DNA from 3 places in the Enterococcus sp. AMC2644 genome. Region 1 is predicted to be linked to each of the others. Evidence: predicted binding sites of a transcription regulator. Region 1 holds the regulator's gene; each other region holds the start of a gene.
What was found. The regulator CtsR, encoded in region 1, represses protease genes until heat stress. The targets are predictions, from matches to a motif close to TTGGTCAAAAAAGGTCAAANA.

Region 1 (11,161 bases):
AGCTTTGTACCCATCGTCCACTTTGGTTAGATACTTGGCAACCACCTATGACTGCTTATTATCAACCATCCTTTCAATTGAATGAACGGGGCAGTGCTTTTCTATGGCGCCAATTAATCGGTCTAGAACCGCTCTGGATGAAAAAAGAAATGTCCGAAATGCTTTCCTTTGCTCTATATGCGCATACAACACTGGATTCAATTTATTTTACTGAAGTCCTTCAACAAATTCATCGTATACATTGTTGTTGCTCTTTATTTAATGGAACCTTGTATTTCCCACCAATTCCTATTTCAAAAGAAGCCCAACGTTTGACTCAAAGTTTTCGTTTGTTATTGCCACAATACAATGACTTATTAACGAAACATCCTGAATTACCAATGTTGTATCAAGGTGTTTTAGAAAAATATTACTTTTTAGAACGCGGGTTAATGGTTTCAGAAGAATAAAAAAACTTGACAAAAAAAATTAAATTCGTGTAATGTACGAACGAAATTCAGCATGATACTATTTTAGTGTAGAAAAAGAACACTATCCTAACTTTCACTTTTCTCTACAACTTGACCTCTAAACATTTAGAGGTCATTTTTTAGTTACGTTCAATAAAATAAGCCGCTATCTTGTTCTCGAAACAAAATAGCGACCTACTCCCATCCTAAGTAATCACTCCGTAACTACCTATCATTTACCGATATTTCTCAGCTAAAAAAGATGTAAATGTTGTTTTACCAATAATTCAAAAGAAGTAAACACCTCGGAGATACCAAGATATTGCCTAGGTTGCTACTTTTTCTGTTTTCCAAGTAATTCTTTGACTCTTGGAACAACTTTTTCACCATATAACTGAATAGTACGGAAACGATCTTTTTGTAATTGTCCTCCAGCACCATAAACTAGGTCAAAACGACTAACTCCCACTGTTTGAATCATATGAGCAATTTTTTGTGCTACTGTTTCAGGACTCCCTACATAATATGAACCTTCTGAAATTTCAAACGCAAATCGTTCACGAGTCATTGGTGCCCAACCACGCTCAGAACCAATTTGGTCCATTGATTTTTTCAAGTATTGCCAAGCAATCTCTTGAGCTTCTTCGTCTGTATCAGCAATCACCCCATGTGAGTGCATACCTACTGGATGATTAGGTTGACCAAACTGTTTTGCTGCTTGTTGGTATAAATTAATATACGGACGGAAACGTGCTGGTTCACCACCAATAATTGCTAGCATGACTGGAAAGCCATATTTAGCTGCGCGAATAATCGAGTCTGGGGAACCACCGACACCGACTTGAACATCTAAACGTTTTTCTGTTTTTGGATATAGTTGTATATTATTTAATGATTGCGTCAGCTGTCCTTCCCAAGTAACAGGTTCCCCTGTTAACAGTTCATTAAATAAAGCGATTTTTTCTTCAAATAATTCATTGTAATCATTTAAATCATACCCAAACAATGGAAAAGATTCTGTAAATGAGCCCCGTCCTAACATAATTTGCGCACGCCCATTGGACAATGCATCAACTGTCGCAAAACGTTCAAATACTCGTACTGGATCGTCTGAGCTTAAGACAGTTACACCTGTTCCCAAAATAATATTTTTCGTAGTGACTGCTAAAGCAGCAAGTACTGTATCTGGACTAGAAATTGAGTATTCTTTCCGATGATGCTCCCCTAAAGCAATCACATCTATCCCTAATTGATCTGCTAGTTTACCTTCTTCCACAATCATTCGTAATGACTCAGCATAGCTTAATGGCTCTTTGGTTACATCATGATAGGCAACATCACCAAATGTATCTAAACCAAATAGAACTGTTTTTTCATTCGTTATCATAAAATTATCCCCTTTATTTTTGTCTTACTCTAACTATACCTAATTTTTAACGAAAACCAACAAATAAGCTTACTAAATGTAAGTTTATTATTCCATAAAAAAACTCTCTCATCCTATAAAATGAGAGAGTGCTATTTTTATACTTGTTGTAAAACTTTGTCAGTTTTTGGTTCTTTTACATTTAATGTAATTGTTCCTTTAGATGCACCAATTGTTACTTGGTTGCCTAAATGAATTTGCCCAGAAAGTAAGGCTTCACTCAAACGATCCTCTACTTCTTTTTGTAATGCACGTCGGATTGGACGAGCGCCGTATTCTGGATCAAAACCAGCTTTCCCAATTACATCTAATGCAGCGGGTGTAATTTTCAATTGAATGTCTTGTTCTGCCAAACGTTTAATAATTGAATGACTCATGATTTTCACAATTTCATGAATTTCATTCTTATCTAATGAACGGAACACAACTGTTTCATCAATACGATTTAAAAACTCTGGTCGATAAGCTTTCTTTAAGGCCTCTAAGATACGTTTTTGCATCGAAGTATAGTCTTTAGAAGCATCTACCACATTAAAGCCCACATTTTTCTCTTCACGCAATTCTGTTGCTCCAATATTAGACGTCATAATTAAAATGGTATTTCTAAAATCAACACGACGGCCTTTAGAATCGGTTAAGTGTCCGTCATCTAATACTTGTAACAAAATATTAAAGACATCTGGATGAGCTTTCTCAACTTCATCTAGTAAAATAACAGAATATGGTTTAGAACGAACTTTTTCAGTTAATTGTCCACCTTCATCATAACCTACATAACCTGGAGGCGAACCAATTAAGCGACTCGTACTATATTTTTCCATAAACTCTGACATATCTACGCGAATCAGTGCGTCTTCACTGCCAAACATTGCTTCAGCTAATGCCTTCGCTAATTCAGTTTTACCGACACCTGTTGGGCCTAAGAACATGAATGAACCGATTGGACGATTAGGATCTTTCAAACCACTACGTGCACGACGTATGGAGCGAGAAACAGCTTGTACTGCTTCATCTTGACCAACGACACGTTGATGTAGGATTTTTTCCAAATCTAACAAACGTTCACTTTCTTTTTTCTCCATTTGTTGTAATGGAACACCTGTCCATTGTGAGACAACAGCTGCTACATCTTCTGCTGTTACACTGTTTTCGTACCCTGTTGCTTCCTTAACTTCAACAAACGTCACTTCAGCCAAGTTTTGACTAACTTCTTTTTCACGTTGACGCAAACGCGCTGCTGTTTCAAAGTCTTGTTGACGAATAGCTGCTTCTTTTTCTTCAGCTAATTTCATCAATTCTTCTTGTAATAATGCAGCTTCTGATACTTCATCTGCCTTGTCCAAGCGAACTTTTGCGGCTGATTCATCCATTAAATCAATTGCTTTATCGGGTAATTGACGAGAATTAATGTAACGAACGGATAGTTGAACAGCTGCATGTAAGGCATCATCCGTAATTTCAACACCATGATGTTCTTCATAACGAGGACGTAAGCCTCTTAGAATTTCTTCGGCTTCTTCTGGTGTTGGCTCATCAACTTGTACTCGAGCAAAACGACGTTCAAGAGCGGAGTCTTTTTCAATATATTTTTGATATTCATTTAATGTGGTTGCTCCAATAGTTTGTAATTCACCACGAGCTAGGGCTGGTTTTAAAATGTTCGATGCATCAATTGCCCCTTCTGCCCCACCGGCACCAATTAAGGTATGCAACTCATCGATAAAGAGAATAATTTGACCATCTTGATAAATTTCATCAATAATTTTTTTCATGCGATCTTCAAATTCACCACGGTATTTGGTTCCTGCGACTAAAGCGCCCATGTCTAGCATCATCAGACGCTTTTGTTGCATGTCTTTTGGCACTTCAGCATTAACAATTTTTTGAGCCAAACCTTCCGCAATGGCTGTTTTACCAACACCTGGTTCACCTACTAAAACAGGATTATTTTTAGTACGACGACTTAAAATTTGAATTAAACGTTTCACTTCTTTGCTACGTCCAACAACAGGATCTAGGCGTTGCTCACGGGCTAATTTCGTTAAATCACGAGCCAATGAATCCAACGTTGGCGTTCCTTCTTGTTGGGGCTGTTGACGTTGTTGTGGGCGTCGACGACTTGTATTGCTTTTTGATTGTACACCCATTTTTTTCTTCAACAATTGACGCATTTTTGCCAAACTCATTCCTAAATTCAACATAATCCGTGAAGCTAAAATTTCTTCATCACGTAACAATCCTAATAGCAAGTGTTCCGTTCCAATTTGTTGGGCACCTAAACGTTTGGCTTCATCGCCTGCATAAGCAAAAATTTGTCTTGCTCGTGGCGAGTAGGGTAAAAAGCCACCTGTTGGATATTCCTTCATTGAACCATAACCAGTCAAATGTTCAATTTCTTCCCGAATATCATTTTCATTTACACGCATTTCACGCAATGTTTTTCCAGCAATACCATCTTGCTCGATAATCAACGCTAATAAAATATGCTCTGAACCTACAGACTGATGTTTAAAGTATTTTGCTTCTTCTTGAGCAATGGCAAGCACCGCTTTTGCTCGTTGTGTAAATAGTTCATCCATCGCACTCACTCCTTATCTTCATAACTTAATCGTTCTAAAATCCCATGCATAATTGAAGCACGAATTATATTTTCCTCATCTGATTTCCCTAAGACTGCTTTACTAATTGTTGTTAATAATAAATTACCTTCTCGTTTTGACAGAATACCTTCTTCATATAACTTCTGGATAATTGATACCGCATCTTTTTCAGAAATTGTTTTATCAAATAATTGATTTACTTGTTCTAAAAAATGATGATAATTCGCAATTTGAATTTTCTCAATTCGAATATAGCCTCCACCACCACGTTTACTTTCAACAGCATAACCTCGTTGAATGGTAAAACGAGTATTGATGACATAATTGATTTGCGAAGGTACACAGTTAAATAAATCTGCCATCTCTGCACGACGAATTTCTATCATTTCACTTTCTTCAAGAATCTTCTTCAAATATGCTTCGATTAAATCAGAAGTATTTTGATGACCCATTTAAACGCGACCTCCCTTGACTAATATTGACCTTAATTATAGCGAATTTTCAGAAGTTTGAAAAGAAGAAGGACTTTAAAGAAAAAGGATAAAGCAAAAGTTTAAACTTCGCTCTATCCTTTATCTTAATCTTCAGTTACTGATGTGGCTGTATTTGATGTGTTATCAGAAGATATAGTCTCACTATCTTCTGGTGATGAATTAGAAGAATCACCATCTTCTTGTCCTCTAGAAATGATTAGCTGAATTGTTTCACCCTTGTCTACGGATGTTCCTGCCTCCGGATTCGTTGAGATAACTTTTCCTTTTTCTACTGAGTCACTGGATTCTTCTGTTGTTGATACAGAGAAGCCTTGACGTTCTAATAAGGATTTTGCAGCTGACTCAGACATATCGGAAACATCTGGTAAATCAATTTTTTCGGAACCCTTACTAATTTCTAACGTAATCGTTGTATCCCCTGGCGAAATATCTGAACCAGCTTTTGGGGATTGTTTGACAATGGTTCCCTCATCATTGTTACTATACACTTCACTAATACGCACAGAATTACTTCCTAAACCATACGTATCCAATTCACTACGCGCATCTGCTTCCGTATAACCAATTAAATTAGGCATCTTAATATTTTCTGGGCCTTTACTAATCGTTAAGGTAATTTCAGTATCTCCAGGAATAATTTCTGTGTTTGCTGCTGGCGTTTGTTTAATCACCAAACCTGGACTCATGTCACTAAATTCTTCAACAATCGTTACTGAATTATTGCCTAAACCATAGTTAGTCAACTCAGCATGAGCATCGCGTTCCACATAACCGTATAAATTGGGCATTATAACAGGTTCTGCCCCTTTACTAACCGTTAATTCAACTTCAGCTTCTTGAGGATCCACCTCTACCCCTTCTGATGGTGTTTGCTCCATAACTTCATTAGCTGGTGTATCGTTATCGTAAACCTCTTCGATTTTTATTTTGCTCTCATCAAAACCAAGTGTTTTCAATTCTTCGATAACTTTGTCTTTATTTTGACCAACATAATCTTTCATTTCAACTTTTTTACTGCCCGTACTAATGTAAAGGAGAACTTCTTTCGTACGTTTAATAATCGCCCCTTCTTCGGGATCAGTCTTCACCACATGATTTTCAGGGATTTCATTACTCGGAAATTCTTTAGTTTCCGTGGCAACCTCAATTCCAGCATCATGCAAAGTTTCTCGAGCAGCAGCTTCTGTTAGACCGGCAACTTCTGGAATCGTTACTTGATTCCGACCACCACCAAATACTAAATAATACGCTAAACCTGCTAGTGCACAAAAGAGTAAGATAGGTAAAAGCAACCACAATTTTCTTTTTTTCTTTTTCTTCACAGGCTTTTGAAGCTCAGGCTCTGGTGTGGCTTGTTTAGCAGTTGGCATCTCTTTGAAGGAATCTGGCATTGGCGTATCTTCTGCAATCGGTGTTAAAATTTTTGTTTCTTCTAACATTGCATGTGGTTCCCATAATGGTTCATTTAAGCGATCTGGAGAAAGTGCCGTTTCAATATCCTGACGCATTTCATCGGCTTCTTTATAACGATCACTTTGCTCTTTGGCAGTTGCTTTTAAGACAATATTTTCAAGAGATTGTGGAACGTCTTTATCGTAAATACGAATAGATGGGATTTCATCTTGAAAATGTTTTAAGGCAATCGTTACTGCAGATTCACCATCAAAGGGTACTCGACCAGTTAACATCTCATATAAAATAATCCCAATGGCATAAATATCGGATTGATTTGTTGCCATACTACCACGTGCTTGTTCAGGTGATAGATAATGAACGGAACCAAGCATTGTATTGGTTTGTGTAATTGATGTCTCTGATAAAGCAATCGCAATTCCAAAATCAGCAATCTTAACCACACCATCTTCATTAATTAAAATATTTTGTGGTTTTAAATCACGATGAATAATACGATGTTGATGTGCCAAAGCAACTGCCGAAAGAATTTGTTGCATAATATCAATAGTCTCTGGATAAGGGATTGGATATCGCGTTTGGATATAACGTTTTAAATCCATCCCTCTAACATATTCCATTACTAAGTATTGCATATTATCTTCTTCACCAACATCATAGACAGAGACAATATTGGGATGCACAAGTTCGGTTGCAGCTAATGCTTCTCTTTGAAAACGACGAATAGCATCCGTGTCCTCTCGAAAGTCGTAACGTAAGACTTTGATAGCTACTTCTCGATCTAAGATCAAATCACGCGCTAAAAAAACATTCGCCATTCCACCGCTGCCGATACTACCTAAAATCAAATAGCGCCCACTTAATTTTTTTCCCGTCTCAATCATGGCTGACACCTCCAAGGTCTATCAATAATACCGTAATATTATCCACACCACCATGCGCATTTGCAGCATCGATTAAACGTTCAATTGCTTCATCTAAACAATTGCTAGTTGTAACATATTCATAAATTAATTCTTCACTAACCATATTGGTCAAACCATCAGAACATAATATTAAATAATCATTTTCAGCAATAAAGTGCGTAGCCACATCTACTTCGACTATTCCCGGCATACCTACTGAACGAGTTACCACATTTCTACGTGGGTGATTAGCTGCCATTTCCTCAGTAATTTCCCCTGATTTTACCAAGGCATTTACCAGAGAATGGTCTTCTGTTAATTGAATTAGCTCATTTCCTCGTATTAAGTAGGTGCGGCTATCCCCTACGTGTGCCAAGGTAAATTGGTCATCTAAAATGATTACCGCTTCCAAGGTAGTGCCCATCCCGCTTAATTCGGGAGTAGCTTGGCCACGCTGATAAATAGTTTCATTTTCTACTTGAATATATTGAATTAACCATTGTGCGGCTTTTTCACTGTCTGAAATATCTGAGGCTTGCCATTTGTTACCAATTTCTTCGACCGTATCATGACTGGCAACATCACCCGCTTGGTGTCCACCCATGCCATCTGCTAATAATGCTAACGTATATCCTTTTTGATTGGTAAATACGGCAGCGTAATCTTGATTAGTATTACGCCTTTTTCCCACATCACTTTTATAACGAATCTCCATATTTTTCACCTCATCATTTTTTACGTAAACAGCTGATAAAAAATCCATCTGTCATATATTGGTGCGGATAAATTGTCAGCATCTGGTTTTCGATACTTGGTTGTAACACATCATTCACTGAAACATCAACTAAAGTGAATTCTGAATGCTTTTGTAAGAACTGGTTAACGACTGCTTGATTTTCTTCGGGTGCAAACGTACATGTACTATAAACCAACATTCCATTAGATTTCAAAGTAGGTGCCACGCTCTCTAAAATTGCCAGTTGAATCTCAGGCAACTTTTCAAAATCAGCTGGTTTTTTATTGTATTTAATATCTGGTTTCCGACGCATTAGCCCTAAGCCCGAACAAGGAGCATCTACTAAAATGCGGTCAAATGTTTCAGAAGGAAATTCCTCCGCAACTTGACGTGCATCGAGTTCTAACGCATGAACAACCTCCGAAACATGCAGACGTTCTGCATTTTCTTCAATTAAAGCCACCTTATGTCGATGAATATCTAATGAAGTAACAGCACCACCTTTTTTTGCTTCTAAAAAGGTAGCAATATGTGTCGTTTTTCCACCTGGGGCAGCACATGCATCTAACACTTGGTGATTTGGCTCGATTTGTAACGCTGGTGCTACCAACATTGAACTTTCATCTTGAACGGTTAACAAGCCTTCTTTAAATAATCGGCTACCTGCAATAAAACCTTTGGCAGCAATTATACCATAAGGTGAAATATCGCTTGCTTTTGCTTCAATACCTTCTTCAATCAATATTTGTATAGCTGCTTGACGGGTTATTTTACGCGTGTCGACACGACAACTCACGTGGCTGGATTCAAATAAAGATAAACCTAACTGGCGTGTGTTTTCTTCCCCAATTTCTTTGACTAGTTTTTCGACCAACCATTTAGGCATACTGATTTCTGTTGCCAAACGGTCTAAAGGATTTTTAATCGTTGCAAGTTCAGGTACTCCTTGACGTTGGATATTCCGTAATACACCATTTACAAACTTTCCAATCCCAACATTCCCACGAACTTTTGCAATTTCCACTGCTTCATTTAAGACTGCGTGACTGGGAACTTTATCTAAGTAAAGCAATTGATACAAAGAAAGCTGTAATAATAATTTCACCCAATCATCTACCTTTTTCGCCTTAGCAATAAATGGATGTAGATAAAAGGAAAGTAATAATTGACGACTAATGGTTCCATACACTAATTCAGTTAGTAAACGACTATCTTTTTCATTTAATTGTCCTTTATTGATACAATCACGCAGTAATAGATTTGAATATGCTCCGCCTTTTTGTACACGCTCTAAAGCATCCAATGCCACAAAGCGGACGGTCTTTTTGACTTTATTTTTCATATTAATTCACCTGTTGCCCAATTGCGACTTGCTGCCCACTACCATTTAAAAAGGCACTAATCACTTGCTTTCCTTTACCAGCTGGCTGTAATTCATCAATGGCTAATACCGAATGATTTCCACAAGCAATCCATAGTTCTTTTTTACTACGCTGAATAATCGTTCCTGGTTCAGCCGTGGTAGTCTCATCAAGCGGGGTAACTGCCCATAATTTCCACCGTTGGCCCTCATACATTGTAAAAGCAATCGGCCACGGACGCATACCACGCACTTGACAGTCAATTTCTTCAGCAGTTTTATGCCAATCAATAGCTTCTTGTTCACGGGTAATATTAGGCGAAAATGTTACTTGCTCTTCCTCTTGAGGCGTTGGTTTTAAAGTTCCATCTAAAATTTTTGGTAAGGTAGCTAATAACAATTCTTTTCCCAATAAGCTTAATTTATCAAACATCATGCCAACATCATCTTGACGAGTAATTGGCAGACTTGCTTGAGAATAGATACCACCTGCATCCATTTTTTTAATCATTTCCATAATAGTTACACCGGTTTCTTTTTCACCATTCATAATCGAATAATGCACAGGTGCTCCCCCACGGTATTTTGGCAATAATGATGCATGAACATTAATCGCTCCATGTGTAGGAATTTGTAATAAACGTTCGGGTAAAAACTGGCCAAATGCTGCCGTAACAATCAAATCAGGTTGTAATTCGCCGATTTTTTCCATTTCCGGAGAACCCGAAATTTTTTCAGGTTGTAAAACAGGAATGCCTAGACGAACTGCTGCTTCTTTTACAGGAGTAGGGGTAATGATCTTTTTTCGTCCAACAGGGCGATCTGGTTGGGTAACAACTGCAACAACCTCATACTCTTGGTCAACAAGACCTTCTAAGATGGGTACTGAAAATTGGGGGGTTCCCATAAATACAATTTTAGTCATGGTCATGCTCCTCTACATAAGCTTCTAATTCTTCTTCTGGAATGCGGTCAATCATATTATCAATAAATAATTTACCATTCAAATGATCAATTTCATGCTGAAATGCACGTGCTAAATAGCCAAACGCTTGAACTTCCATTTCAATTCCTTCACGGTCATAGTAGCGAACAGTAACTTCCTCAGCACGTTTCACTGTTCCATAAACATGTGGAATACTCAGACAGCCTTCTACGTCGATATCACTACCTTTTGCTTCGATGATTTCTGGATTAATCAGTTCAAATAATTCGCCTTCTTCAACTTCTACTACCGCAACTTGGATATTTTTACCAATTTGTGGTGCAGCAATACCAATTCCATCATGGGCCAACATCGTTTCATACATATCTTCTAATAACTGCACTAACTCATCAGTCACCACCGTAATAGGTTCACATGGTTGACGGAGCTTTTCATCAGGGTTAATAATAATAGGATATCGCATAATTTCTCCTTTAGTTTAAATAAAATTAAGTGGTTCATTGTCAATGGATACATAAAGATTTTTACGCTGATCTTTTTGACTCTCTTCCAAGATTTCACGTAATAAGCCTTGTAGCAACGGTTCATGTTTATATTTGATAATTAACTGATAGTGATAACGATTTTTTACTCGTGCCACGCCGCTTGGAATGGGACCTAATAAGATACTCTGCGGACTCAATGTTTGTTTAACTTGTTGGGCAATTTGAAACATTTTTTTGGCAACAACTTGTTCCTCAAGATGACTGCAAGAAATTTTAACTGTAAAATAATACGGTGGATACCCACTCTGATGGCGCAGCTGCATTTCTTTTTGATAAAAGTGTTCGTA
Region 2 (11,161 bases), 590 kb from region 1:
AATCGGACTTGCGATGATTGGAATTGTCATTGTGGGAATTATTATGAATATTTTTCTAGGATATTTTACGACACGGATTACAACGAATATGACAGCGGATATTCGTGACGACTTATTTGAAAAAATTCAAAGCTATTCACATAACGAATACGAGCAAATTGGTGTGTCATCCTTAATTACTCGGGTAACGAATGATGCGTATCAAATTATGCTGTTTATGCAAAATATTTTGCGTATGGGTTTTATGACACCGATGATGTTTGGGATGAGTTTGTATATGGTTTTGCGTACCAGTCGTAGCTTAGGTTGGTATGTGTTAGGAGCATTACCATTTCTTTTAATTGGTGTGATACTGATTGCACGAATTTCTGAACCATTGTCAACAAAACAGCAAAAAAATCTAGACCGTATTAATGGTATCTTACGAGAAAATTTATCAGGTTTGCGTGTTATTCGTGCGTTTGTTAACGAGAAATTTGAAGAGGACCGTTTTGAGAAAGTCAATGATGCCTATACATCAAGTTCTAAGAGTTTGTTTCGTTTGATGGCAGTCGCACAACCTGCCTTTTTCTTTTTGTTTAATATTGTAATGGTTTTAATTATTTGGAGTGGTAGTTTACAAATTGAAGCAGGACAATTACAAGTGGGGGATTTAATTGCATTTATTGAATATATTTTCCATGCGTTATTCTCCTTTATGTTATTTGCAACTGTATTTATGATGTATCCACGAGCAGCCGTTTCTGCCAATCGTATTCAAGAAGCCTTTGATGTTGAACCGATTATTCAGGAAGAAACTGATGGCATAAAGGAAACAGCAACAAAAGGTTATATCGAATTTAAAAATGTTACTTTTGCCTACCCAGGTCCATCGCAAACACCAGTTATTCGTAACATTAACTTTACAGCCCAACCAGGTGAAACAGTAGCTTTTATCGGAAGTACTGGAAGTGGGAAATCAACATTGATTCAGTTGATTCCTCGATTTTATGATGTGAGTCAAGGGGAAGTCTTAATTGATGGTGTAGATGTTCGCAAATATAACTTAGCCGCCTTACGTCAGAAAATTGGTTATATTCCACAAAAAGCATTGCTGTTTTCTGGAACAATTGCTGACAACCTACGTTATGGTAAAGAAGATGCGACAGTGGAAGAAATGAATCGAGCAGTTGAAATCGCTCAAGCAACAGAATTTATTTCCCGTTTGTCAGAAGGATATGATACACCAATTTCTGAAGGAGGTTCTAATTTTTCAGGTGGACAAAAACAACGTCTAGCAATTGCTCGTGCGATTATCCGTCGTCCAGAAATTTTTATTTTTGATGACAGTTTTTCAGCACTTGACTATGCAACGGATGCTAAATTGCGTGAACGTCTACGCAAAGAAACAACGGAATCTACAACATTGATTGTTGCACAACGTGTTGGAACAATTATGCATGCTGATAAAATCATTGTTTTAAACGAAGGTGATGTTGTGGGCATGGGAACACACAAAGAGTTGTTAGAAAACTGTTCGATTTATTATGATATCGCAGCTTCGCAACTATCAGAGGAGGAATTAGCCAAATGAAATCTTTTGCTTCCTTGAAACGTTTAGGTTACTATATCAAACCATATAAAGTTGGTTTTATTCTTGTTTTATTTTTTACAGTTGCAACAGTTGGTTTTAATGCAGCAATGCCTTATGTGACTGGTTTACCAATGACTGAAATTGCTCGAAATGTTGCTAATGGCGATTCATTGAATTTCGATTATATTTGGAAGACGTTAATTTGGTTGATTTTAGTCGGAATCGGGTATACAATTTCTCAATTGTTAGCAGGTTTGTTGATTACGAATGTGGTGCAGTCTGCTATGAAAGACTTACGTCGAGATATTGACGAAAAAATTAATCGCTTGCCTGTTTCATACTTTGATACGCATCAACAAGGAAATGTTTTATCACGGGTAACAAACGATGTCGATGTGGTTAGTGGTGCGATGCAACAAGCCTTAATTGGGATGGTTAACGCTCTTTTAAGTATTATTATGGCGGTAATCATGATGTTTTATATCAACACATATATGGCATTACTCGCGATTATTATGATTCCAGCATCATTATTCATCTCGCGTTATATTGTATCAAAATCACAACGCTATTTTGATAGTATGCAAAATGCATTAGGAAACATGAATGGTTATGTACAAGAAAACATGACTGGTTTTAGTGTATTAAAAGTATATGGACGCGAAAAAGAAACGTTAGAAGATTTTAAAAAAGTAAACCATCAATTGAAAAAATATGGATTTAAAGCGTCATTTATTTCTGGTTTAATGATGCCCTTAGTTCAGTTAACAGCATATTTAACGTATATTATCATTGCTGTTTTGGGAAGTTTTTACGTGATGAGTGGGGTAATTGTGGTAGGGCAACTGCAAGCCTTTATCCAATATATCTGGCAAATTAGCCAACCAATGGGGAATATTACCCAGTTGTCTGCTTTGCTTCAAAGTGCTTCGGCAGCCTCCACTCGTGTCTTTGAAATTTTGGATGAATCAGAAGAACCAGTTAATAAAACCGATATACCACTTCCTGAAAAAATTGAAGGTAATGTAACCTTTGAGCATGTTGATTTTGCCTATTCTCCGAAAAAGCCATTAATTGAAGATTTGAATTTTTCAGTTAAAGCAGGACAAACCGTTGCAGTTGTTGGACCTACAGGCGCTGGAAAAACAACGTTAATCAATCTATTGATGCGTTTTTATGATGTAAATGCTGGATCGATTAAAATTGATGGGATTGATACGAAAAAAATGTCTCGGAGTGACGTTCGTTCACTTTTCGGTATGGTATTACAAGATGCTTGGTTATATGAAGGAACAATTTCCGATAATATTCGCTTTGGTAAATTAGATGCGACCGATTATGAAGTGGTTGATGCGGCTAAAACAGCAAATGTCGATCATTTTATCCGTACTATGCCAGAAGGATATGACATGGTGATCAATGCTGAGGGCGATAATATTTCCTTAGGTCAAAAACAATTAATGACGATTGCTCGAGCGGTTATTTCTGATCCGAAAATTTTAATTTTAGATGAGGCTACTAGTTCGGTTGATACACGTCTTGAAGCCTTAATTCAAAAGGCAATGGATAAAGTAATGGAAGGTCGAACCAGTTTCGTCATTGCTCATCGTTTGTCTACGATTCGTGATGCTGACTTAATTTTAGTGATGGATCAAGGTTCAATCATTGAACAAGGAAACCATGAAACGTTATTAGCACAAGGCGGATTTTACGCAAACTTATATAATAGTCAATTTTCAGAAGAAGCTGAATAAACAAGGAACTTAGCATCTCGTAGGTGCTAGGTTTTTTTTGTTTGTAAATAATTCTCGAAAGGGAGTTTCTTTTTACAATCATTTCCTGTAAAGTAAGGAAGAGATTGAGCAGGGGAAGGGTTACAAAAGTGAAAAAATGTGTGTTGAAATTAGGTGTAGTTATGGCTATGGGAACTTTTTTCTTTTTTACTGAGCGGATTATTCCATCATGTGTAGAAAGTAAGTGGGTATATGCTGATGAGTCAGGCTATGAATATGTGAGTATAACTGGTAATAATGTAGTGATTTATAGTGATTATGGAAAAACGATTCGTGCAGCTAAAGTTGCGACAAATCAAACATTTCATGTCAAAGAAATTGAAACAAAAGGTATTGTGACGTATTTAGGATTATATGATGAAGATGAATTTGTCGGCTATATTGATGCTTCACAAGTGACGCCAGCAGTTGGTCCAGAAGGAATTGAAAAAATTGTGCGTCAATATGTAGAGGTTGTTGTTAATACCGCTATCTATGAAGATTTTGATTGGACGACTACTAGCGATACTAGTTTTTTAATTGGAAAAACGTACAAAGTTAAAAGTTTGTACCATCATTTGAATGGGGAAATCTATTTGTCTATGTACGATACTGCAGATAACTGGGTGGGTTATGTAGAACAAAGTGCAACTGTTTCAAGTACTCGAGAATCCTTTCAAAAAGATGCAGCTATAGTGGAAGACATCAAGGAAAAACCAACGACTGATAAAACGCAGAAAAGTGCAACAATTGCATCAAATGAGACAAAAGACACAACGCAAGTATCAGAGACCACTACGACAATAAGCGCAGAAACAGAGCGTTCAGAAACAACCGATTCAACAACTGAAGATAGTGTTACTCGTTCACCGGCAGAAGATCGGGGAACAATGGAGGAAGAAATTGCTAGTGTCGCTAAAAATACAGACAAGCACTTTATTACAGGAACAAGTGTGTTACCTGCATTGACTTCACCTATTAAAAAAGCAAACAATGTGACCGTTAAAGATGATACACGTCGCATGACTACTACACAAACTTCTGAACCTATTACTTGGGTAGACAATGCCTCATTTATCAAAGCGATTGCGCCAGCTGCTCAAAAACTAGCCAATCAATATGGTTTATATCCATCTGTCATGATTGCGCAAGCCACATTGGAGTCAGGTTTTGGTGCAAGTAAATTATCAAAAGATGCGAATAATTTATTTGGAATCAAATTTTCTAACGGGGATGAAGGAAAATTTGAGAGATATGATATTCCATCTGATGAATTTATTAATGGTGTACGTGTGACGTTGCCAGCATCTTTTAGAAAATATGCAACAATCTCTGATTCACTTTTAGATAATGCAAAATTATTAGCTAATGGATTGAGCTGGAACGCCAAATTCTATCAAGGAACCTGGCGAAAAAATGCCAACACATATCAAGAGGCTACCCAATCGTTAACTGGAAAGTATGCGACAGATCCACAATATCATACGAAACTAAACCAATTAATTACGACTTGGGACTTAACTAAATATGATTAAAAAAAGCGCTGGAACAATATGCTCCAGCGCTTTTAATGATTAACGATTTGTCATTACTTCGTCAATTAAACCATATTCTTTTGCTTCTTCGGCTGACATAAAATTATCTCGGTCAGTATCTTTTTCAATTATTTCAATTGGTTGTCCAGTACGTTCAGATAAAATTTTATTTAAACGTTCACGAGTTTTTAAGATATGACGAGCAGCAATTTCAATTTCAGTCGCTTGTCCTTGAGCCCCACCTAATGGTTGATGAATCATAATCTCAGCGTTTGGTAAAGCAAAACGTTTACCTTTAGCACCTGCTGTTAACAAGAAACTTCCCATTGATGCAGCCATTCCCATTACGATTGTTTGAACATCTGCTTTAACAAAGTTCATTGTATCGTAAATTGCTAGACCAGCTGTTACGCTGCCTCCAGGAGAGTTGATGTATAAATAAATATCTTTTTCTGAGTCTTGCGCATCCAAGAATAATAATTGAGAGATGATTGAGTTGGCAAGATCGTCTGTTACCTGACCGCTCAACATGATAATACGATCTTTTAATAAACGAGAGTAAATATCATAGGCTCTTTCTCCACGAGATGATTGTTCAATAACTGTTGGGATTAAATTCATTTAAAAATCCTCCTTTAATTCTGGCTATTTGATAAAATATTGGGTATCCTTGCGACATCCTAAGACTTTTATCTATTAGATATTATACATACAAGGTCAATAAAGGTCAAATGTAAAAACTTGAGTAAAATAATCGAAAATATGTTAAGATTCATCTAAAGAAATTAGAGGAGGAACAGACATGGAAGTATTTTTCGTTGGGATGGCTGGTGTAATTGTAGGTGCCATTGTTACAGCGATTGCCTTTAACTTGCAAAGCCGTTATGACGATCGAAAAGAAGAGCGTCGTCGACAATTAGAGCATAAAGTGAAAGAGATTGAGATTTTGATTTTATTAAATAAAAAAATCATTGAAATTTTAGAGAAAAGAATTGGTACAATGGATAAATATGTCAGTTTTGATGTATTTGACGATTGTCATATTACGGTAGATGATTATATTTATTTGCAGTCATTTGCAGCACAAAACAGCTTTTATTTACCAAATTATTTCTTAGAAGAATTTTTCAAAAAAATTGCCACACGTAGAGTGGTTCTTTCACCAGAACAAGTTGTTGAAGTAGGTGGATATACTTTTAAAGGTGGACGTGTCTTAATGGAAAATTTCTCAGACCAGCTAAAAGAAATGGTTTACGAGCGTAAAGTCCAGTTGCAAAAAATGACAGATAAACCAATGACGTATTTCTCAAATACCTTATAACAAAAGGAAGAGATTAGCCTATAAAAAGGTCTCTCTTCTTTTTTTGCATCTCCCTTTATTCATGTTACAATATGACTGATTGGAGTGAATAAATCATGCAAATTTTTGCCCATCGTGGAAGCAGTGGCACACGACCTGAAAATACATTGCCAGCTTTTGCTGAAGCCGTACGAATTGGTGCAGATGGTATTGAATTAGATGTGCAATTAACAAAAGATCAACAACTGATTGTCATGCACGATGAGACAGTCGATCGTACCACTGATGGAAAAGGTGCAATTGTTGATAAAACGTTAGCAGATATTAAAAAATTAAATGCTGGCAGTTGGTTTAGTGAGCACTATTCTTCGACCAAAGTACCGACGTTAAAAGAAGTTGTTGACTTGCTAGTTGCTCGGAATTATCGTGGAATTTTAGGGATTGAATTAAAAACAGATAAAGAGACTTATCCAGGCATTGAAGAAAAAGTATCTGAACTAATGACAAGTCAGCAATGGCCATTCACTTATTGGTATAGCAGTTTCAACATAAATACATTGGAGAGAATTCATGTACTTGAACCGACTACACGAATTGATTTTATTATGGATAAATCAGACATTACTCCAATAGCGCTTGAGCGATCATTTATTCAGGGAGTCCATCCCAATATTGAATGGGTATGGTCACATGCTACAGAAGTTTCAGAATTTCCTTTAGCCATTCGACCTTGGACCGTAAATACAGAAGAAGAAGTACAACGTTGCATGGATTGCCAAGTAACAGGGATTTTTACCGATTTTCCTGAAATGGCAATGGATATAAAACGCAGCTATCGAGGAAAAAAATGAGAAAAGTATTAGTGATTGTTGGCCCGACTGCTGTTGGTAAAACAGCATTAAGCATTGAATTAGCTAAAAAGTACAACGGAGAAATTATTAGTGGTGACTCGATGCAAGTCTATCGAGAACTAACTATCGGTACAGCTAAAGTAACTGAAGCAGAAAAAGAAGGAATTCCACATTATTTAATTGATATTCGTAATAAAGAGGAAAGTTATTCTGTTTCGGAGTTTCAAAAAGAGGCACGTGCATGGATTGAAGATATCCATACACGTGGTAAATTGCCAATTGTGGTTGGGGGAACTGGATTATATATTCAAGCTTTGCTTTATGACTTTCAATTAGGTGGCAAGCAAGAAAATGAAAATCCCGCTATTCGTGTAAAATATGAACAATTTGCATACGATTATGGAAAAGAAGCGTTATGGCAGTTGCTAAAAGAAACAGATCCTTTAGCTGCTGAAAAAATTCATTTTAATAATCAACGTAAAGTCATCCGAGCTCTTGAAGTATTTGAAACAACAGGAGAGAGTATTGCAGCACCTAAAGAGGAGCCACAACGGTTGTATGACTATTTTTTAATTGGATTAACGACTGATCGTGATTTGTTGTATCAACGCATCAATCAGCGTGTTGATACAATGATGGCTACTGGTTTACCAGAAGAAGCCACACGAATCAAGGATATCCCTGAAACACAAGCAGCTTTAGGAATTGGCTACAAAGAATTTTTTCCATATTTTCAAGGACAAGCCACGTTAGAAGAGGTAGCTGAAGAGATTAAGTTACATTCTCGTCGCTATGCCAAACGTCAGCTAACTTGGTTTCGTAATCGCTTAGCACCTTATTGGATTGATTTGGTGCAACAGCCTGAAACATTATCGGAATTAGAAAAAAAAATCACTCAATGGTTGGAGGTGAAAAAATGACAGTAGAACGAGTTATTTTAGTTGGTGTCGAAACAGAAGAAAACTATAAAAATTTTCAGGAATCAATGACTGAATTAAAAAGTCTAACAAAAACAGCCGATGGAGAAGTCGTTTTTTCTTTGACACAACGTCGTCCGCAAGTTGATCGCCAGACGCTTGTAGGGAAAGGCAAATTGGAAGAATTAGCACAATTAGCTGATGCTCATGAAGCAGACTTGATTATTTTTAATCATGAGTTAACACCGCGCCAAAGTCAGTTGATTGGGGATGCAGTAGGTGTTCCCGTAATTGATCGCGTCCAGTTGATTTTAGATATTTTTGCGATGCGCGCCCGTTCCAAAGAAGGAAAACTACAAGTTGAGTTGGCCCAATTAGATTATTTATTGCCTCGTTTGATTGGCCAAGGAAAAAATATGTCGCGATTAGGTGGTGGGATTGGTACAAGAGGTCCTGGTGAAACCAAGTTAGAGACTGACCGCCGACACATTCGTAATAAAATTACGATTATCAAACGCGAGTTAAAAGAAGTTGCGGCTCATCGAGAACGAACACGTCAAAAACGGAAAGATAATCAAACATTTCAAATTGGCTTAATTGGTTATACAAATGCTGGTAAATCGACTATTTTGAATATTTTGACAAGTGCACAAACGTATGAACAAGATCAATTATTTGCCACTTTAGATCCATTAACAAAAAAATGGCGCTTACCAGAAGGGTTTGAAGTGACTGTTACAGATACAGTTGGATTTATTCAAGATTTGCCAACGCAATTAATTGATGCATTTCATTCAACTTTAGAAGAGAGTCAAGGGATGGATTTGTTGCTACACGTTGTAGATGCTAGCGCTGATAATCGTCAACAACAAGAAGAAACAGTTTTACACTTGATGAATCAATTGGAGTTGGGCAGTTTGCCAATGTTAACAGTCTATAACAAAGCGGACAAAATTGATGACGACCAATTTGTCCCAACCTTGTTCCCTAATGTCTTGATTTCTGCAAAAAGTTCCAAAGGCAAAGAACAATTAATTCAAGCCATTAAATTAGCGATTATGGAAAGTTTAGAACCCTATACACTCTCTTTACAACAAGATGAAGGGAAACTGTTAAATCGTTTGAAACGAGAAACGTTGCTGTTGTCCTCAGATTATGAAGAAGAGACGCAAACGTATTTATTAAAGGGTTTTGCTCAGCCTGATTCTTATGCTATTCGTCAAATGAATTAATAAAAGTAAACTAAGAAGGAAGCGTCTTCTTAGTTTACTTTTTATTTTGGTCTAGGTTACAGATTAGTTATAAAAATTAACTTTTTATGTAAGAAAATGTAACATAGAGGGTTGACATATGATGTGTCTCTTGCTATATTTACTCTAGATTCAACAGCAATTCATTAAACAGAAGAGAGGGGAGACGCTATGCGAGAAAAAGAACTTCGACGTTCCATGTCAGTTTTTCCAATTGGTACAGTTATGAAACTAACTGATTTGACCGCACGCCAAATTCGTTACTACGAAGAACAAAATTTAATTCATCCAGAACGAAGCGAAGGAAATCGCCGGATGTATTCATTAAATGATATTGATATTTTGTTAGAAATTAAAGATTATCTCTCTGACGGACTGAATATGGCTGGAATCAAACGAGTTTATGAAATGAAAAAAGCGGAAGAACAAGCAGCTCGAGATAAACAACCGCTAACAGATAAAGATGTTCGCCGTATTTTCTATGATGAGATTTTATCTCAAGGTGGATTAAATCATTCACAGCATTTTCCGAATGGACCACATTTATAATTATTGCTGAAGCGCTACACTTAAACAAAAATAAAGGACGGGATTATTATTATGCCAAGAGTGGAATACACTGCAGAACAAATTAAACAAATTGCAAAAGAAGAAAATGTACGCTTTTTACGTTTGATGTTTACAGATATCATGGGAACAATCAAAAACGTAGAAGTTCCAATTAGTCAATTAGACAAAGTTTTAGATAATAAAATGATGTTTGATGGTTCTTCAATTGAAGGATTTGTCCGTATTGAAGAAAGCGATATGTACTTATATCCAGATCCAACTACATGGATGATCTTCCCTTGGGAAACAGACCATGGGAAAGTTGCACGTTTAATTTGTGATGTATACAATCCAGATGGTACTCCATTTGCAGGCGATCCACGTGGAAATTTAAAACGTTCATTAAAAAATATGCATGACCTAGGCTTTACTTCATTTAACTTAGGTCCAGAACCAGAATTCTTCTTATTCAAATTAGATGAAAATGGTGAAATCACAACAGATTTAAATGACAAAGGTGGTTACTTTGACTTTGCCCCAACAGATATGGGGGAAAATTGTCGTCGTGATATCGTATTAGAGTTAGAAAGAATGGGATTTGAAGTAGAAGCATCTCACCATGAGACAGCTCCTGGTCAACATGAAATTGATTTCAAATACGCAGAAGTTATTGAAGCGTGTGATAATATTCAAACGTTTAAACTAGTCGTAAAAACAATTGCTAGAAAACACGGATTACACGCAACATTTATGCCTAAACCATTGTTTGGTATTGCTGGTTCAGGAATGCATTGTAATATGTCTTTATTTAAAGGAGATGAAAATGTCTTCTTCGATGAAAATGCTGAGTTACAACTAAGTGAAACAGCTTATCAATTCTTAGCTGGTTTGGTTGAACATGCACGTGCCTATACAGCAGTATGTAATCCAACAGTTAACTCTTATAAACGCTTGATTCCAGGATTTGAAGCACCAGTCTATGTTGCATGGTCTGGACACAATCGTTCGCCATTAATCCGTGTACCAGAATCTCGTGGTTTATCTACACGTTTAGAATTACGTTCTGTCGACCCATCAGCTAATCCGTATTTAGCAATGGCTGTCTTGTTAGAAGCCGGTTTAGACGGCATTCGTCGTGGCTTAACACCACCATCAGCAGTTGATCGTAATATTTATGTAATGACAGAAGAAGAACGTGAAGCAGCGCAAATTTATGATTTGCCTTCAACGCTTCATAATGCTTTAAAACAATTACGTAAAGATCAAACAATTGTTGATGCATTAGGAGAACATATCTATGGAAACTTTGTAGAAGCAAAACGCATGGAATGGGCTGCGTATCGTCAATCAGTTTCTGAGTGGGAAAGAGAACAATATTTAGAACTTTATTAATAACAGGAAGTCGAAAGAAGTC
Region 3 (11,161 bases), 1.3 Mb from region 1:
GAGAATAAAACCTTAAAAAGTCTTATTCACCAACGTATTCTTCAACTAAAGCAACGACTTCTTCCATTGTGTCGCAATCTTTCAGCGCACGATTTGCAAGTTCTTGCATTTTAGTAGTGTCTAAACGTTTCATTAAGCTACGAGTTTTTAGAATAGATGTCGCACTCATTGAGAACTCATCTAAACCAATACCCATTAATAAAGGAACAGCCATTTGATCGCCAGCCATTTCTCCACACATACCAGCCCATTTTCCTTCAGCATGCGCTGAATCAACCACATTTTTAATTAAACGTAAGATTGATGGATTATATGGTTGATACAAGTAAGAAACTTGTTCGTTCATACGGTCTGCTGCCATTGTGTATTGAATCAAGTCATTTGTTCCAATACTGAAGAAGTCAACTTCTTTAGCAAAACGGTCAGCTAAAACAGCTGCAGCAGGGATTTCAATCATGATACCAACTTGGATATCCTCAGCAACTGCAACACCTTCGTCAACTAATTTTTGACGTTCTTCGTCATACATTTTTTTAGCAGCGCGGAATTCTTTCAGCGTTGCAACCATTGGGAACATGATACGTAATTGTCCATGAACAGAAGCACGTAACAATGCACGTAATTGGGTACGGAACATACCATCACCTAGTTCAGATAAACTAATACGTAAAGCACGATATCCCAAGAAAGGGTTCATTTCATGTGGTAATTGTAGATATGGCAATTCTTTATCGCCACCAATATCCATTGTACGAACGACAACAGGTTTACCATCCATCCCTTCCAATACAGCCTTATAAGCTACATATTGGTCTTCTTCAGATGGAAAATCTGGAGCATCCATATATAAAAATTCTGTGCGGTAAAGTCCGATAGCTTCAGCACCATTGTTATGAACACCTGTTAAGTCTTTAGGTGTACCAATGTTTGCTGCTAATTCGATATGTTTACCGTCAGCGGTAACAGTTTGAGAATTTTTTAGTTTTTCCCATTCTGTTTTTTGAGCAGCGAAAGCTTCACCAGCTTTATGGAATTCTGCCGCTTGTTCATCGGTAGGGTTGACGATAACATCGCCTTCAATACCATTAACAGCGACAATATCACCTGCTTTTACTTTTTCAGTGATATCTTTTGTTCCTACAATTGCTGGAATCTCTAAAGAACGAGCCATAATCGCTGAGTGAGAAGTACGTCCACCAATATTAGTAACGAATGCTTTAACGAAATTACGATCTAATTGCGCAGTATCACTCGGTGTTAAGTCATGTGCAATCACAACAACTTCTTCATTAATCATAGATGGATTAGGTAAAGTTACTTGCAACAAATGTGCTAATACACGTTTCGCAACGTCACGAATGTCCGCAGCGCGCTCTTGCATATATGCATTATCTTCCATTGCTTCAAACATACCAATGTACATGTCTGTAACTTCTTTTAACGCAGATTCAGCATTAACTTTATTGTCTGAAATATTTTGCTTAATTTGACCAACCATTTCTGGATCACTAAGAACCATTAAATGAGCATCAAATACTTGCGCTTCTTTTTCGCCTAAAGCTTGAGCAGCTTTATCGCGAATTTGTTTTAATTCTTCAGTAGATTTAGCTAGTGCATCATCTAGACGAGCTTCTTCAGCAGATGTGTCTTCAACTGTAACTTTTGTAAAAGTTAAGTCAGGTTGAACTAATAGGTATGCCTTCGCAACTGCTACGCCATCACTTGCCGCAATTCCCTTTAGCATTTCAACCATTATTCAGACAATCCTTCCTTTTGCATTGTTTCAACGATAGCAGCGATTGCTTCTTTTTCGTCAGCACCTTCTGCAGTAATTGTAACGTCAGAACCTTGGCCAACGCCTAAAGACATAACGCCCATGATTGATTTAAGGTTAACTGATTTACCTTTGTACTCTAAGTTAACATCAGAGTTAAATTTGCTCGCTGTTTGAACTAATAAAGTTGCTGGACGTGCGTGAATTCCTGTCTCAGCAATTACGTGAAAATCTTTCTTTTCCATATTATCAATCTCCTTTAGTGATATCTAATTTTTTGTGAGGGCTTACTTTTGTCAACTCTTATCTAAATAGATAGAATTTAACCACCCTTTCAATTGTTAAGATTACCATTTTTTTAGTAGTTAGACAACCGTTTTACCAAATAAATCATTAAATACTTATGAAAACTACTTTTTACTCTTCATCCATTTCATAGCGGTAAATTATTTTACCATTTAAACCTGCTTCACCAACAAATGATGTACGGTCTTCTCGATTAATCCAAACTTCACGAAAGGCAAAAAAATCTTCTCTTTCTACTACAATTTCTTCAATCTCTCCTTTTTTTAATTTATCTAGCAAATCAATGTAAGGGTTATTTTCCATAGTCATTCTCCTTTACTTAGTAGTAAATCTTCTACCTTAAAAGTATAATTCTTTTTGACTAAACTGCAAATTCAAATACTTGCACATCATAAAAAAGATTGTATAATAGGATTAAAGGTCAGAGTTGGTCAATCAAATAAACGCCTTCTTTGTCCTTATTTAATTACTCACTACAAGAGACAAAACTATATGAAAGGTCGTGAGACACTATGCTTTGCCAAAATTGTGGAAAAAATGAAGCGACAATTCATTTATATGCAAATGTCGGCGGACAAAGAAAACAAATTGATTATTGTCAAAGTTGTTATCAAAAAATTAAAGGTCAACAAACAACAAATGCGATGCCTCAAGATCCATTTGGCTTTGGTAGTCTAGATGATTTGTTTAGACAAATGTCTCAACAAATGCAACAAGGAACTCCTTCGTATAATCAGACACCTCCTACTCAAGCTGGCGGTAATCAAAATAATTTCAATGGTGGTCAACCACCTGTCAACAATACACCTGGAATTTTGGGTGAATATGGTATTAATATTACTCAACAAGCTCGGGATGGTGAAATTGATCCAGTTGTTGGTCGCGATTCAGAAATCAAACGTGTCATTGAAATTCTAAATCGGCGAACAAAAAATAATCCTGTATTAATTGGTGAACCTGGCGTAGGTAAAACAGCTGTCGTTGAAGGATTAGCACAGAAGATTGTCGATGGTGACGTTCCTCAAAAACTTTTAGATAAAGAAGTCATTCGTTTGGATGTTGCTTCACTAGTTCAAGGAACAGGAATTCGTGGACAGTTTGAAGAACGTGTGCAAAAATTAATTGAAGAAATCAAACAAGCCAAAAATATTATCTTGTTTATTGATGAAGTACATGAAATCGTTGGTGCTGGTAGCGCTGGTGATGGAAATCTTGATGCTGGCAATATTTTGAAACCAGCATTGGCTCGTGGCGAACTACAAATGGTTGGTGCAACTACACTTAGCGAATATCGAATCATCGAAAAAGATGCTGCATTAGAACGTAGAATGCAACCCGTCCGTGTAGATGAACCATCTGTTGAAGAGACCATCACTATTTTAAAAGGGCTACAACCACGTTACGAAGACTACCATCATGTAAAATATACAGATGAAGCGATTCGAGCTGCTGCCGTCCTTTCAAATCGTTACATCCAAGATCGTTTCTTACCTGATAAAGCAATTGACCTCTTAGATGAATCTGGTTCAAAAGAGAATCTAACCATTCAATTTGTGGATCCAAAAGTTATCGATAAAAAGTTATCCGATGCGCAACAGCAAAAACAACAAGCTTCTCAAGAAGAAGATTTTGAAAAAGCAGCTTATTATCGAGATCAAATCAACAAATTGCAAAGTATGAAAGAACGCCAAATTACAGAAGAAGAAACACCTGTAATTGATGAAAAAAATATGGAACAAATTGTTGAAGAGCGTACAGGAATTCCAGTGGGTGAACTAAAAGAAAAAGAACAAGCGCAATTAAAAAACTTAGCAAATGATTTAAAAGCTCACGTGATTGGACAAGACGAAGCAATTGATAAAGTAGCCAAAGCAATTCGTCGGAATCGAATTGGACTAGGTAAGAAAAATCGTCCGATTGGTTCCTTCTTATTCGTAGGTCCAACTGGTGTCGGAAAAACGGAACTTGCCAAACAATTGGCTTATGAAATGTTTGGTTCAGAAGAAGCGATGATTCGTTTTGACATGTCAGAATACATGGAAAAACATAGTATTTCAAAACTAATCGGCTCTCCTCCAGGTTATGTGGGTTATGAAGAAGCAGGTCAACTTACTGAGAAAGTACGTCGTAATCCTTATAGTCTAATTTTATTAGATGAAGTAGAAAAAGCTCATCCAGATGTCTTGCATATGTTCTTGCAAATCTTAGATGATGGACGGTTAACTGATGCACAAGGACGTACAGTCAGCTTTAAAGATACCTTAATCATCATGACAAGCAATGCTGGTTCTGGTAAAGCAGAAGCTAATGTAGGATTTGGTGCTGCTAGAGAAGGAATTACTCGTTCTATCTTAAATCAATTGAATCACTACTTCACACCAGAATTTTTGAATCGTTTTGATGGCATCATTGAATTCAAAGCCTTAAGTAAAGAAAATCTATTGAAAATTGTTGCTTTAATGTTAGATGAAGTAAATAGTATGTTAGAACAACAACATTTACACATTGATGTAACTCCAGAAGTAAAAGAAAAATTAGTAGAATTAGGTTTTGATCCAACAATGGGTGCTCGTCCACTGCGTCGAACTATTCAAGAGCAAATTGAAGATGGCATTGCTGAGTTCTACCTCGATCATCCTACAGAACACTCGTTAGAAGCAACGTTAAATACTGAAGATAAAGTAATCATTGCAACAAAAAATGTGGTAGTTGCTGAAAAAGAATAAAATAGATTTACTATCTAAAAAAAAGTTGGTCAAATATTGTTTTTTGACCAACTTTTTTTACCTTTCTAAGAGATATTACTTTCTATTTCCTTAAAAAAAAAATATAATTATCTTATAGACAAGAGAATGTGAGGTGAGCGATATGAAGTTGGTAAATGTAACAAACAGCCACTCTCGATTAGTCAAACAACAACTCGAGAATACCGATGCTTCATTGGTTAAAGTTTTCACTGCGGGCAATACTACTGTTATTTATACTGAAGCACCGCTCCATAATGAAATTTTAATTGTAAATGGCAAGAGGAGAATTCACTCAGAAGAGGTTGAAGAAATAAAGAAACACTTTTTAGCTAAGATTCCTTCTGAACTGTACTCTGATGAAGATATAACAATTATTGAGGACAATGAGTTTATTGAGATATCTATTCCTAAAGCATTGCCTGTAGAGTAAAGACCAAAAATATCCAAACTATAGAGAGATTGCGAAAAAGCCATCCCCTATAGTTTGGATATTTTTATTTATTCATTCTTATTCGTAAAATCCTTTTAGTTCAGCAATTTCTTTATTATGTTTTTGATACCCTTTCTCTCCTAAAACCATCACAGTAAATTCCAATCGTTCTTTTCTTCGTGGGCTGTTTTCCACAATTTGCTTAGCAATTGCTCTTTCATATCCTTCATATTCTAAATTAGTAATTAATTGATAATAATTAGCAATGTTTTCCTTTGCTAAACGAACCGCCTGAGCTTTTTCCATATTAGACTCTTGCAAATAGCGCTGAAACAACTCATAAATTTCTTTTGAGTGAGTTGCACTATATCTATCCTCTTCGTTCATTTGTTGAAATACTTCTTTATTCCAGTATGAATCTTTGCGGACTTTTTGTGCGACTAGGTCATTCAATTTATAACGCTGAATAAAGGTTTCAATCGCCTCATTAACAATTTTTTCTGCTTCTTCAATGGTATCAATAGATGCAGAATCGATGCCGTTGGAAATTTCTTTGCCATTGAAAACAATAGTTACTTTTAATTGCTCCATTCCTTTGTTCACTCCTTTAATGTTATTTTAGAGTATTCATTACAATGTCGCAATAAATGAAAACAATCCCTCTGAAAATCTTTAAATTAAATTGAAATAAAGTTCTGTTAGTGTTAATAAAACTGAACAAAATTTGAGAATGGAAAATCAAAATAGTTATCTATTCAAATAATAACTAATTTATTGGAAGTCCCCATTCATTTTATTTATCTATTCTTCTATTTCTAAAAAGTAACACAGATAAGACAAGCACCGCTAAAATAAGCAGAACAACAAGACTGATATAAATCCAAGTATAGTCTTTTTCAATAGACACATCTTTTTTATTTAGCTCTTTAGCAATGGTTTCTTCAACTGTAAACGTTTCTTCAAATTGCCAATATTCTCCAAACGAAACGGTTTCTCCGTCAATTTCATGAGTAAATTTCCCATTATCTTCTGGGTTTCCATAGACAAAAACCGACAAGTGATAATCGCCAGCCTGTAGGGTTTCTCCATTTAATGCTGTTGGAAAATAAAAATGAGAATTAGGTGCAATTTGTAAGCCACTTTTTTCTTCATGATACAGAATTTCGGAAGAATTTTTCTTACTAATTTTTGTTTCAATAGCGACTTGGTTAATGTATGTCTTCTGATCATTTTGTAGTAACGCCGAAATAATATTTCGAGCATTGATTTGATCTGGTTTTACCTCTTTTAAATTCAAATTAGGCGTGACTGGGTCAAGTGTTTGTCGCATCAAAAGTGCGACCACGTAAGAATATTCATTTTGAATTGACAAATTTTGCTCATCATCTGTTGAACTTAGTTCAGAATTAATTTCTTTGAAAGTAATTCCTCCTGCTAAAATTCCATCAAAAGAATCGGCAGGCATCTTCACTTCAAAAGAAATAGTTTTTGAGCTTTTAGGATCTAGGATAACTGAATCCGGATAATTGACATAATCGGCAATATCATAGATCAAACTTTCATCTTTCAGTAAATTATTTTCTCCATATTCAACACTAACATTAGAATTAGTCGTTGTACTATTTACAGAAATTCCAACCTCCACTTCTTTATTGGTATCATTCCTTAGTTCCACATCAAGTATTTCTGAAGTGTCTGGAGCTAGTTTTAAATCATAATACGTTTTCTTTTTATCAATTTGACTTTCAGCAGGTTTCGTTGTTACACCAAAATTAAATTGACTAGCCTCTACAGAACTACTTATATGAAAAAATAGCATATAAGAAAAAAGTATCCCTAGTGTTAATTGTTTGATCCACTTCATACATCTATTTCTCCTTTTTCATTAGATAAAAGATGAGAGCAAGCTCTCATCTTTTATTCTTACTAAGTTCCTGGTACATCCATTAATGTCCAGTTCAATTTTGTACGGTACTTATCAGCTACTTTTGTCGTATTCCCAGGAACTTCTAAGGAAATACTTGTTGCTGCAGTTTGCTCATCTCCCCATTTTAGTAGAGAGGTTCCTGCACCATTACCAGTAGCAGCAACCATCACATTAGATAGTTCTCCACTAGCATTTAAAACAATTTTATTTTGTCCTGTTGGCAAGTTAGAAGTTGAATTAGATGTCACTTCTCCATTTCCCAGGGTGATTACTGCCCCAATAAGTTCTTTTCCGTCATCAGTTTTAAATTGACCAGCTTGACTAACTTTTAAAGACCAGCCAGACTCATTTCCACGGTTATCAGTTACTTGAACATAATTCGGTCCAGTTTTCTGATTCCCAACCAATTCGCCATTATCGTTAACTTCAAAAAATTTTTGACTTTGTGCGTAATAAATTTTGTCTTGCGAGCTAATTATTTGTTTGCCAAAATTTAAACTAGAAGCAAAGTCAATGGACAATGGACCGGTTGTTCCCGGCTCAGAATCATCAGGATGATTAGGATCGATTGGTTTAATCGGATTTGTGGGATTACTAGGATCGACTGGAGGTGTAACATCGGTACTAGTAACAAATTCGATAGTTCCTGTTGATTGATAATCATTAGCCCTCTGACTAATTATAACTTTTAAAGAAACATCAAGAGATAGATTACCCAAATTGCTGACACCATCTGGTAGAACGACTGTTCCATGGATAACTTGCGACTCGATAGCTGGGTCATATTCTGAAATATCCCAGTTAATGTTTGCTTTTAAATCATTGTTAAGTTCACTTTTTGAAGTCACAATATCAATTGTTTGAGGGAGTTCCCATGTGGCTGGATCTGATCCTTCAGTAATACTAATTTCTTTTGTTTCTAAAGAAGATAATTGAATAAAATTATTCACGTCAGTAGCTCCTGAAGGAACTGGTTGTTGCGTTACCGTAGGACCATGCGCTTCCAAAATAGTTTTGCCATCTTCATCCGTCGTAAATCGCAACTGATCAATAGCAAATTCTCTTGGATCCGCATGTTCACCATTTAAGTGACGATGATAAACCATATACATTTCCTTCCCGTCTGGAGAAGTTGTAATTCCGTGATGCCCTGTCCCATGGGCAACACTATTTGATTGCATAATCGGGTTGTGTTCATATTTTTCATAAGTCCCTAGTGGATTATCACTGGTTGCATAACCAGACCCATACATTGGACTTGCAAAATGAGCCCCTGAATAAGTGAGATAATAGACACCATCTTTTTTCAACATATACGGACCTTCATTTACGCGAGCCATATCTTGCTCCCAGGCTTGCGACGGAACCAAAAGCTCAGTTAATGTCGTTTCATCAATAGATTTCATGTCGTCATTTAATTTAGCTCCCCAAATAACATTTCCATTGTTAAATCGTACAAAGTAAAGATAATACTGGCCATCATCGTCTTTAAAAACATGGGCATCTATTTCTTTTGTATCCGCATGTATTGGCCCCCATTCTTCTTGTTCAAACGGACCTAATGGGGAATCGCTTACTGCTACACAAAGATGTTCATTGGCCGTATAATACATATAAAATTTCCCATCACGTTCGATAATATCTGGTGCCCAAAAGCCACTTGTTCCCCAATTTTTCTGGTTGGCTGTCATCGCCAATCCTTTATCAGTCCAATTCGTTAAGTCCGTCGAAGTATATACTTTAATACCACCAGCTTCACCAGTCGTCGTTGTCGGATAAAGATAATAAGTTCCCTCATGATATAGCACATCCGGATCCGCTACACCAGGTAAAATAGAATTTGTATAAGTAGCTCCTTCAAAAGCTGCTTCATTATAATTTGATACAGAAGCGCTTTCAAAAGAAACTTTTGCCAAGCGATTTCTCAAACCAATCGAACCTTCTGTGAACTCAGTATCTACCACGTCAATTTTAGGAAAATCATTTTTTTCTTCATTAAAATCAACATAACCCTGAATATGACTACCAGATACTTTCACAGTTAAAGTATAGGTGTGATTATAACTTAACTTCATTTTCTTTTTCGCAATTTCACTCCATGGTGAACCAGTTGTTCTAGATTTACCAAGAATTACTTGTTGTTGGGCAATATCTAACCCAAAATAATAGCCATCATACCCATCCACTCCGTCGCTTGGATTTTGTACTCTAAATAAAATACCACCTTCAGCACTTGAAGTATCCCCATTTACAGGATCTTGATCTGAAATTTTAATCTTTGTTTCATAAGTAAAATTAGTAAGCTTTTGATTGGATAAGACTGCTTTGTTCCCCACGCCTCCATCCACAAAAAAAGAACCGCTTTCATTTGTCCATTTCCCAGAAGGATTTCCTTGATACATATTCCATTCACTAACATCAGTAAAATCTGTATCATAAATAGTATCCGCTTTCAAATCGTTACTTGAAAAAAACAAACAAAACAAAATAGCTCCTAAAATCATTTTTACTTTTCTCATTATTTCCGCCCTTTCATTATTTTTTTGGATATAAATTTCTCTTTTCAACCATTAACTAAATAGTTATTACAGAAATAAGTTACATCCAATACAAAAGTATCATCATTTAAAAACGCTGTCAAAGGAAAGATAGAAAAACAAATTATTTACAACTAAAAAGTTAATGATTTGATATTGACAAAGAAATTCTCAGCAACCGATTAACTATAAGGTAAAAACTACTCGACTATCTACGTAATCTTATTCATTTAATTTTGATATTAAAATATAAAGCTATCTGAATTATTCATGGAAATACAAACCACAGAAACACCTGATAACCGAAAGTCAAAGTAGTTGTCTATCCGACTAAAAATAATTTAAATACGCATATTTACTACTTGATTAAACAATTTTGGATTCTATCTGAAAAAGAGGAGACACTTGTTTCAACATAAAAATTTTTTAAAAGTATGGAGCTGTTCAACGATAGGACGAGGTCTTTTTGTCTATCAAAAGGGGGAAAATAATTTCTTTCAATGCTTGATTTATTAGAAATTTTCATTTATTTTGTTTGGTTCGTGGCTGATTCAGGATAAAAACAAATAAAAGTCCCTGTTCACTAAACATAAACAAGGACTTCTTAAGAGTTTTTCAGTAAAAACTTACATCAGACTCTTCAATTTCACATTCGGATACTTGTCGGCAAACCAGCGCTCTGCAAATTGATTTTCAAACAAGAATAACGGTTGGTCAAAACGATCTTTAGCTAGAATATTTCGACTAGAACTCATGCGTTCATCTAGATCTTCAGGTTCAATCCAACGAGCAATTTTATTACCCATAGGCGTCATTATTACTTCAGAGTTGTATTCATTTAACATACGATGTTGGAAGACTTCAAATTGAAGTTGACCAACGGCACCAATAATGTATTCGTCTGTTAAATACGTCTTATATAATTGAATCGCACCTTCTTGGACCAATTGATAGATACCTTTATGGAATGATTTTTGTTTCATGACATTTTTGGCAGTAACTTTCATAAATAATTCAGGGGTGAACGAAGGTAATTCTTCATAAGCTACTTTCAATTTACCTTCATATAAAGTATCGCCAATTTGATAATTTCCAGTATCATATACCCCAATAATATCACCAGCAACAGCTTCTTGAACATTTTCACGAGCATCCGCCATAAATTGAGTCACATTACTTAATTTCATTTTTTTACCAGTACGCTCTAGAATGATATCCATCCCACGTTCAAATGTTCCTGAACACACTCGAACGAATGCAATTCGATCACGATGAGCAGGGTTCATATTGGCTTGAATTTTAAAGACGAAACCAGAAAATTCTTCTTCATACGGACTAATCATTTGGTCGTCCATTGTTTTATGTGCATATGGTGCTGGTGCAAATTGTAAAAAGGTTTCTAGGAATGTTTGCACACCAAAATTCGTTAAAGCTGAACCA

Region 2: a site for CtsR is predicted at 5,594-5,614, ahead of clpP (ATP-dependent Clp endopeptidase proteolytic subunit ClpP). Genes of this name have one in related genera too.
Region 3: a site for CtsR is predicted at 2,498-2,518, ahead of AC4BC5_RS12755 (ATP-dependent Clp protease ATP-binding subunit). Genes of this name have one in related genera too.

What each region holds. Positions count from the first base shown of each region.
Region 1 is NZ_CM177095.1:1,332,100-1,343,260, forward strand. Features, by position in the region: gene AC4BC5_RS06505 (helix-turn-helix domain-containing protein) at 1-449, shown strand, start outside; gene AC4BC5_RS06510 (LLM class flavin-dependent oxidoreductase) at 784-1,836, opposite strand; gene AC4BC5_RS06515 (ATP-dependent Clp protease ATP-binding subunit) at 1,974-4,454, opposite strand; gene AC4BC5_RS06520 (CtsR family transcriptional regulator) at 4,460-4,927, opposite strand; gene pknB (Stk1 family PASTA domain-containing Ser/Thr kinase) at 5,053-7,266, opposite strand; gene AC4BC5_RS06530 (Stp1/IreP family PP2C-type Ser/Thr phosphatase) at 7,259-8,002, opposite strand; gene rsmB (16S rRNA (cytosine(967)-C(5))-methyltransferase RsmB) at 8,016-9,365, opposite strand; gene fmt (methionyl-tRNA formyltransferase) at 9,367-10,308, opposite strand; gene def (peptide deformylase) at 10,301-10,792, opposite strand; gene priA (primosomal protein N') at 10,808-11,161, opposite strand, start outside.
Region 2 is NZ_CM177095.1:742,997-754,157, reverse strand. Features, by position in the region: gene AC4BC5_RS03705 (ABC transporter ATP-binding protein) at 1-1,573, shown strand, start outside; gene AC4BC5_RS03700 (ABC transporter ATP-binding protein) at 1,570-3,327, shown strand; gene AC4BC5_RS03695 (glycoside hydrolase family 73 protein) at 3,456-4,880, shown strand; gene clpP (ATP-dependent Clp endopeptidase proteolytic subunit ClpP) at 4,920-5,501, opposite strand; gene AC4BC5_RS03685 (hypothetical protein) at 5,683-6,201, shown strand; gene AC4BC5_RS03680 (glycerophosphodiester phosphodiesterase) at 6,297-7,031, shown strand; gene miaA (tRNA (adenosine(37)-N6)-dimethylallyltransferase MiaA) at 7,028-7,951, shown strand; gene hflX (GTPase HflX) at 7,948-9,180, shown strand; gene AC4BC5_RS03665 (MerR family transcriptional regulator) at 9,370-9,747, shown strand; gene glnA (type I glutamate--ammonia ligase) at 9,799-11,139, shown strand.
Region 3 is NZ_CM177095.1:2,615,942-2,627,102, reverse strand. Features, by position in the region: gene ptsP (phosphoenolpyruvate--protein phosphotransferase) at 23-1,753, opposite strand; gene AC4BC5_RS12765 (phosphocarrier protein HPr) at 1,753-2,019, opposite strand; gene ykzS (protein YkzS) at 2,192-2,383, opposite strand; gene AC4BC5_RS12755 (ATP-dependent Clp protease ATP-binding subunit) at 2,593-4,806, shown strand; gene AC4BC5_RS12750 (DUF1827 family protein) at 4,949-5,257, shown strand; gene AC4BC5_RS12745 (hypothetical protein) at 5,336-5,848, opposite strand; gene AC4BC5_RS12740 (WxLIP family cell surface protein) at 6,051-7,121, opposite strand; gene AC4BC5_RS12735 (WxL domain-containing protein) at 7,184-9,703, opposite strand; gene AC4BC5_RS12730 (peptide chain release factor 3) at 10,348-11,161, opposite strand, start outside.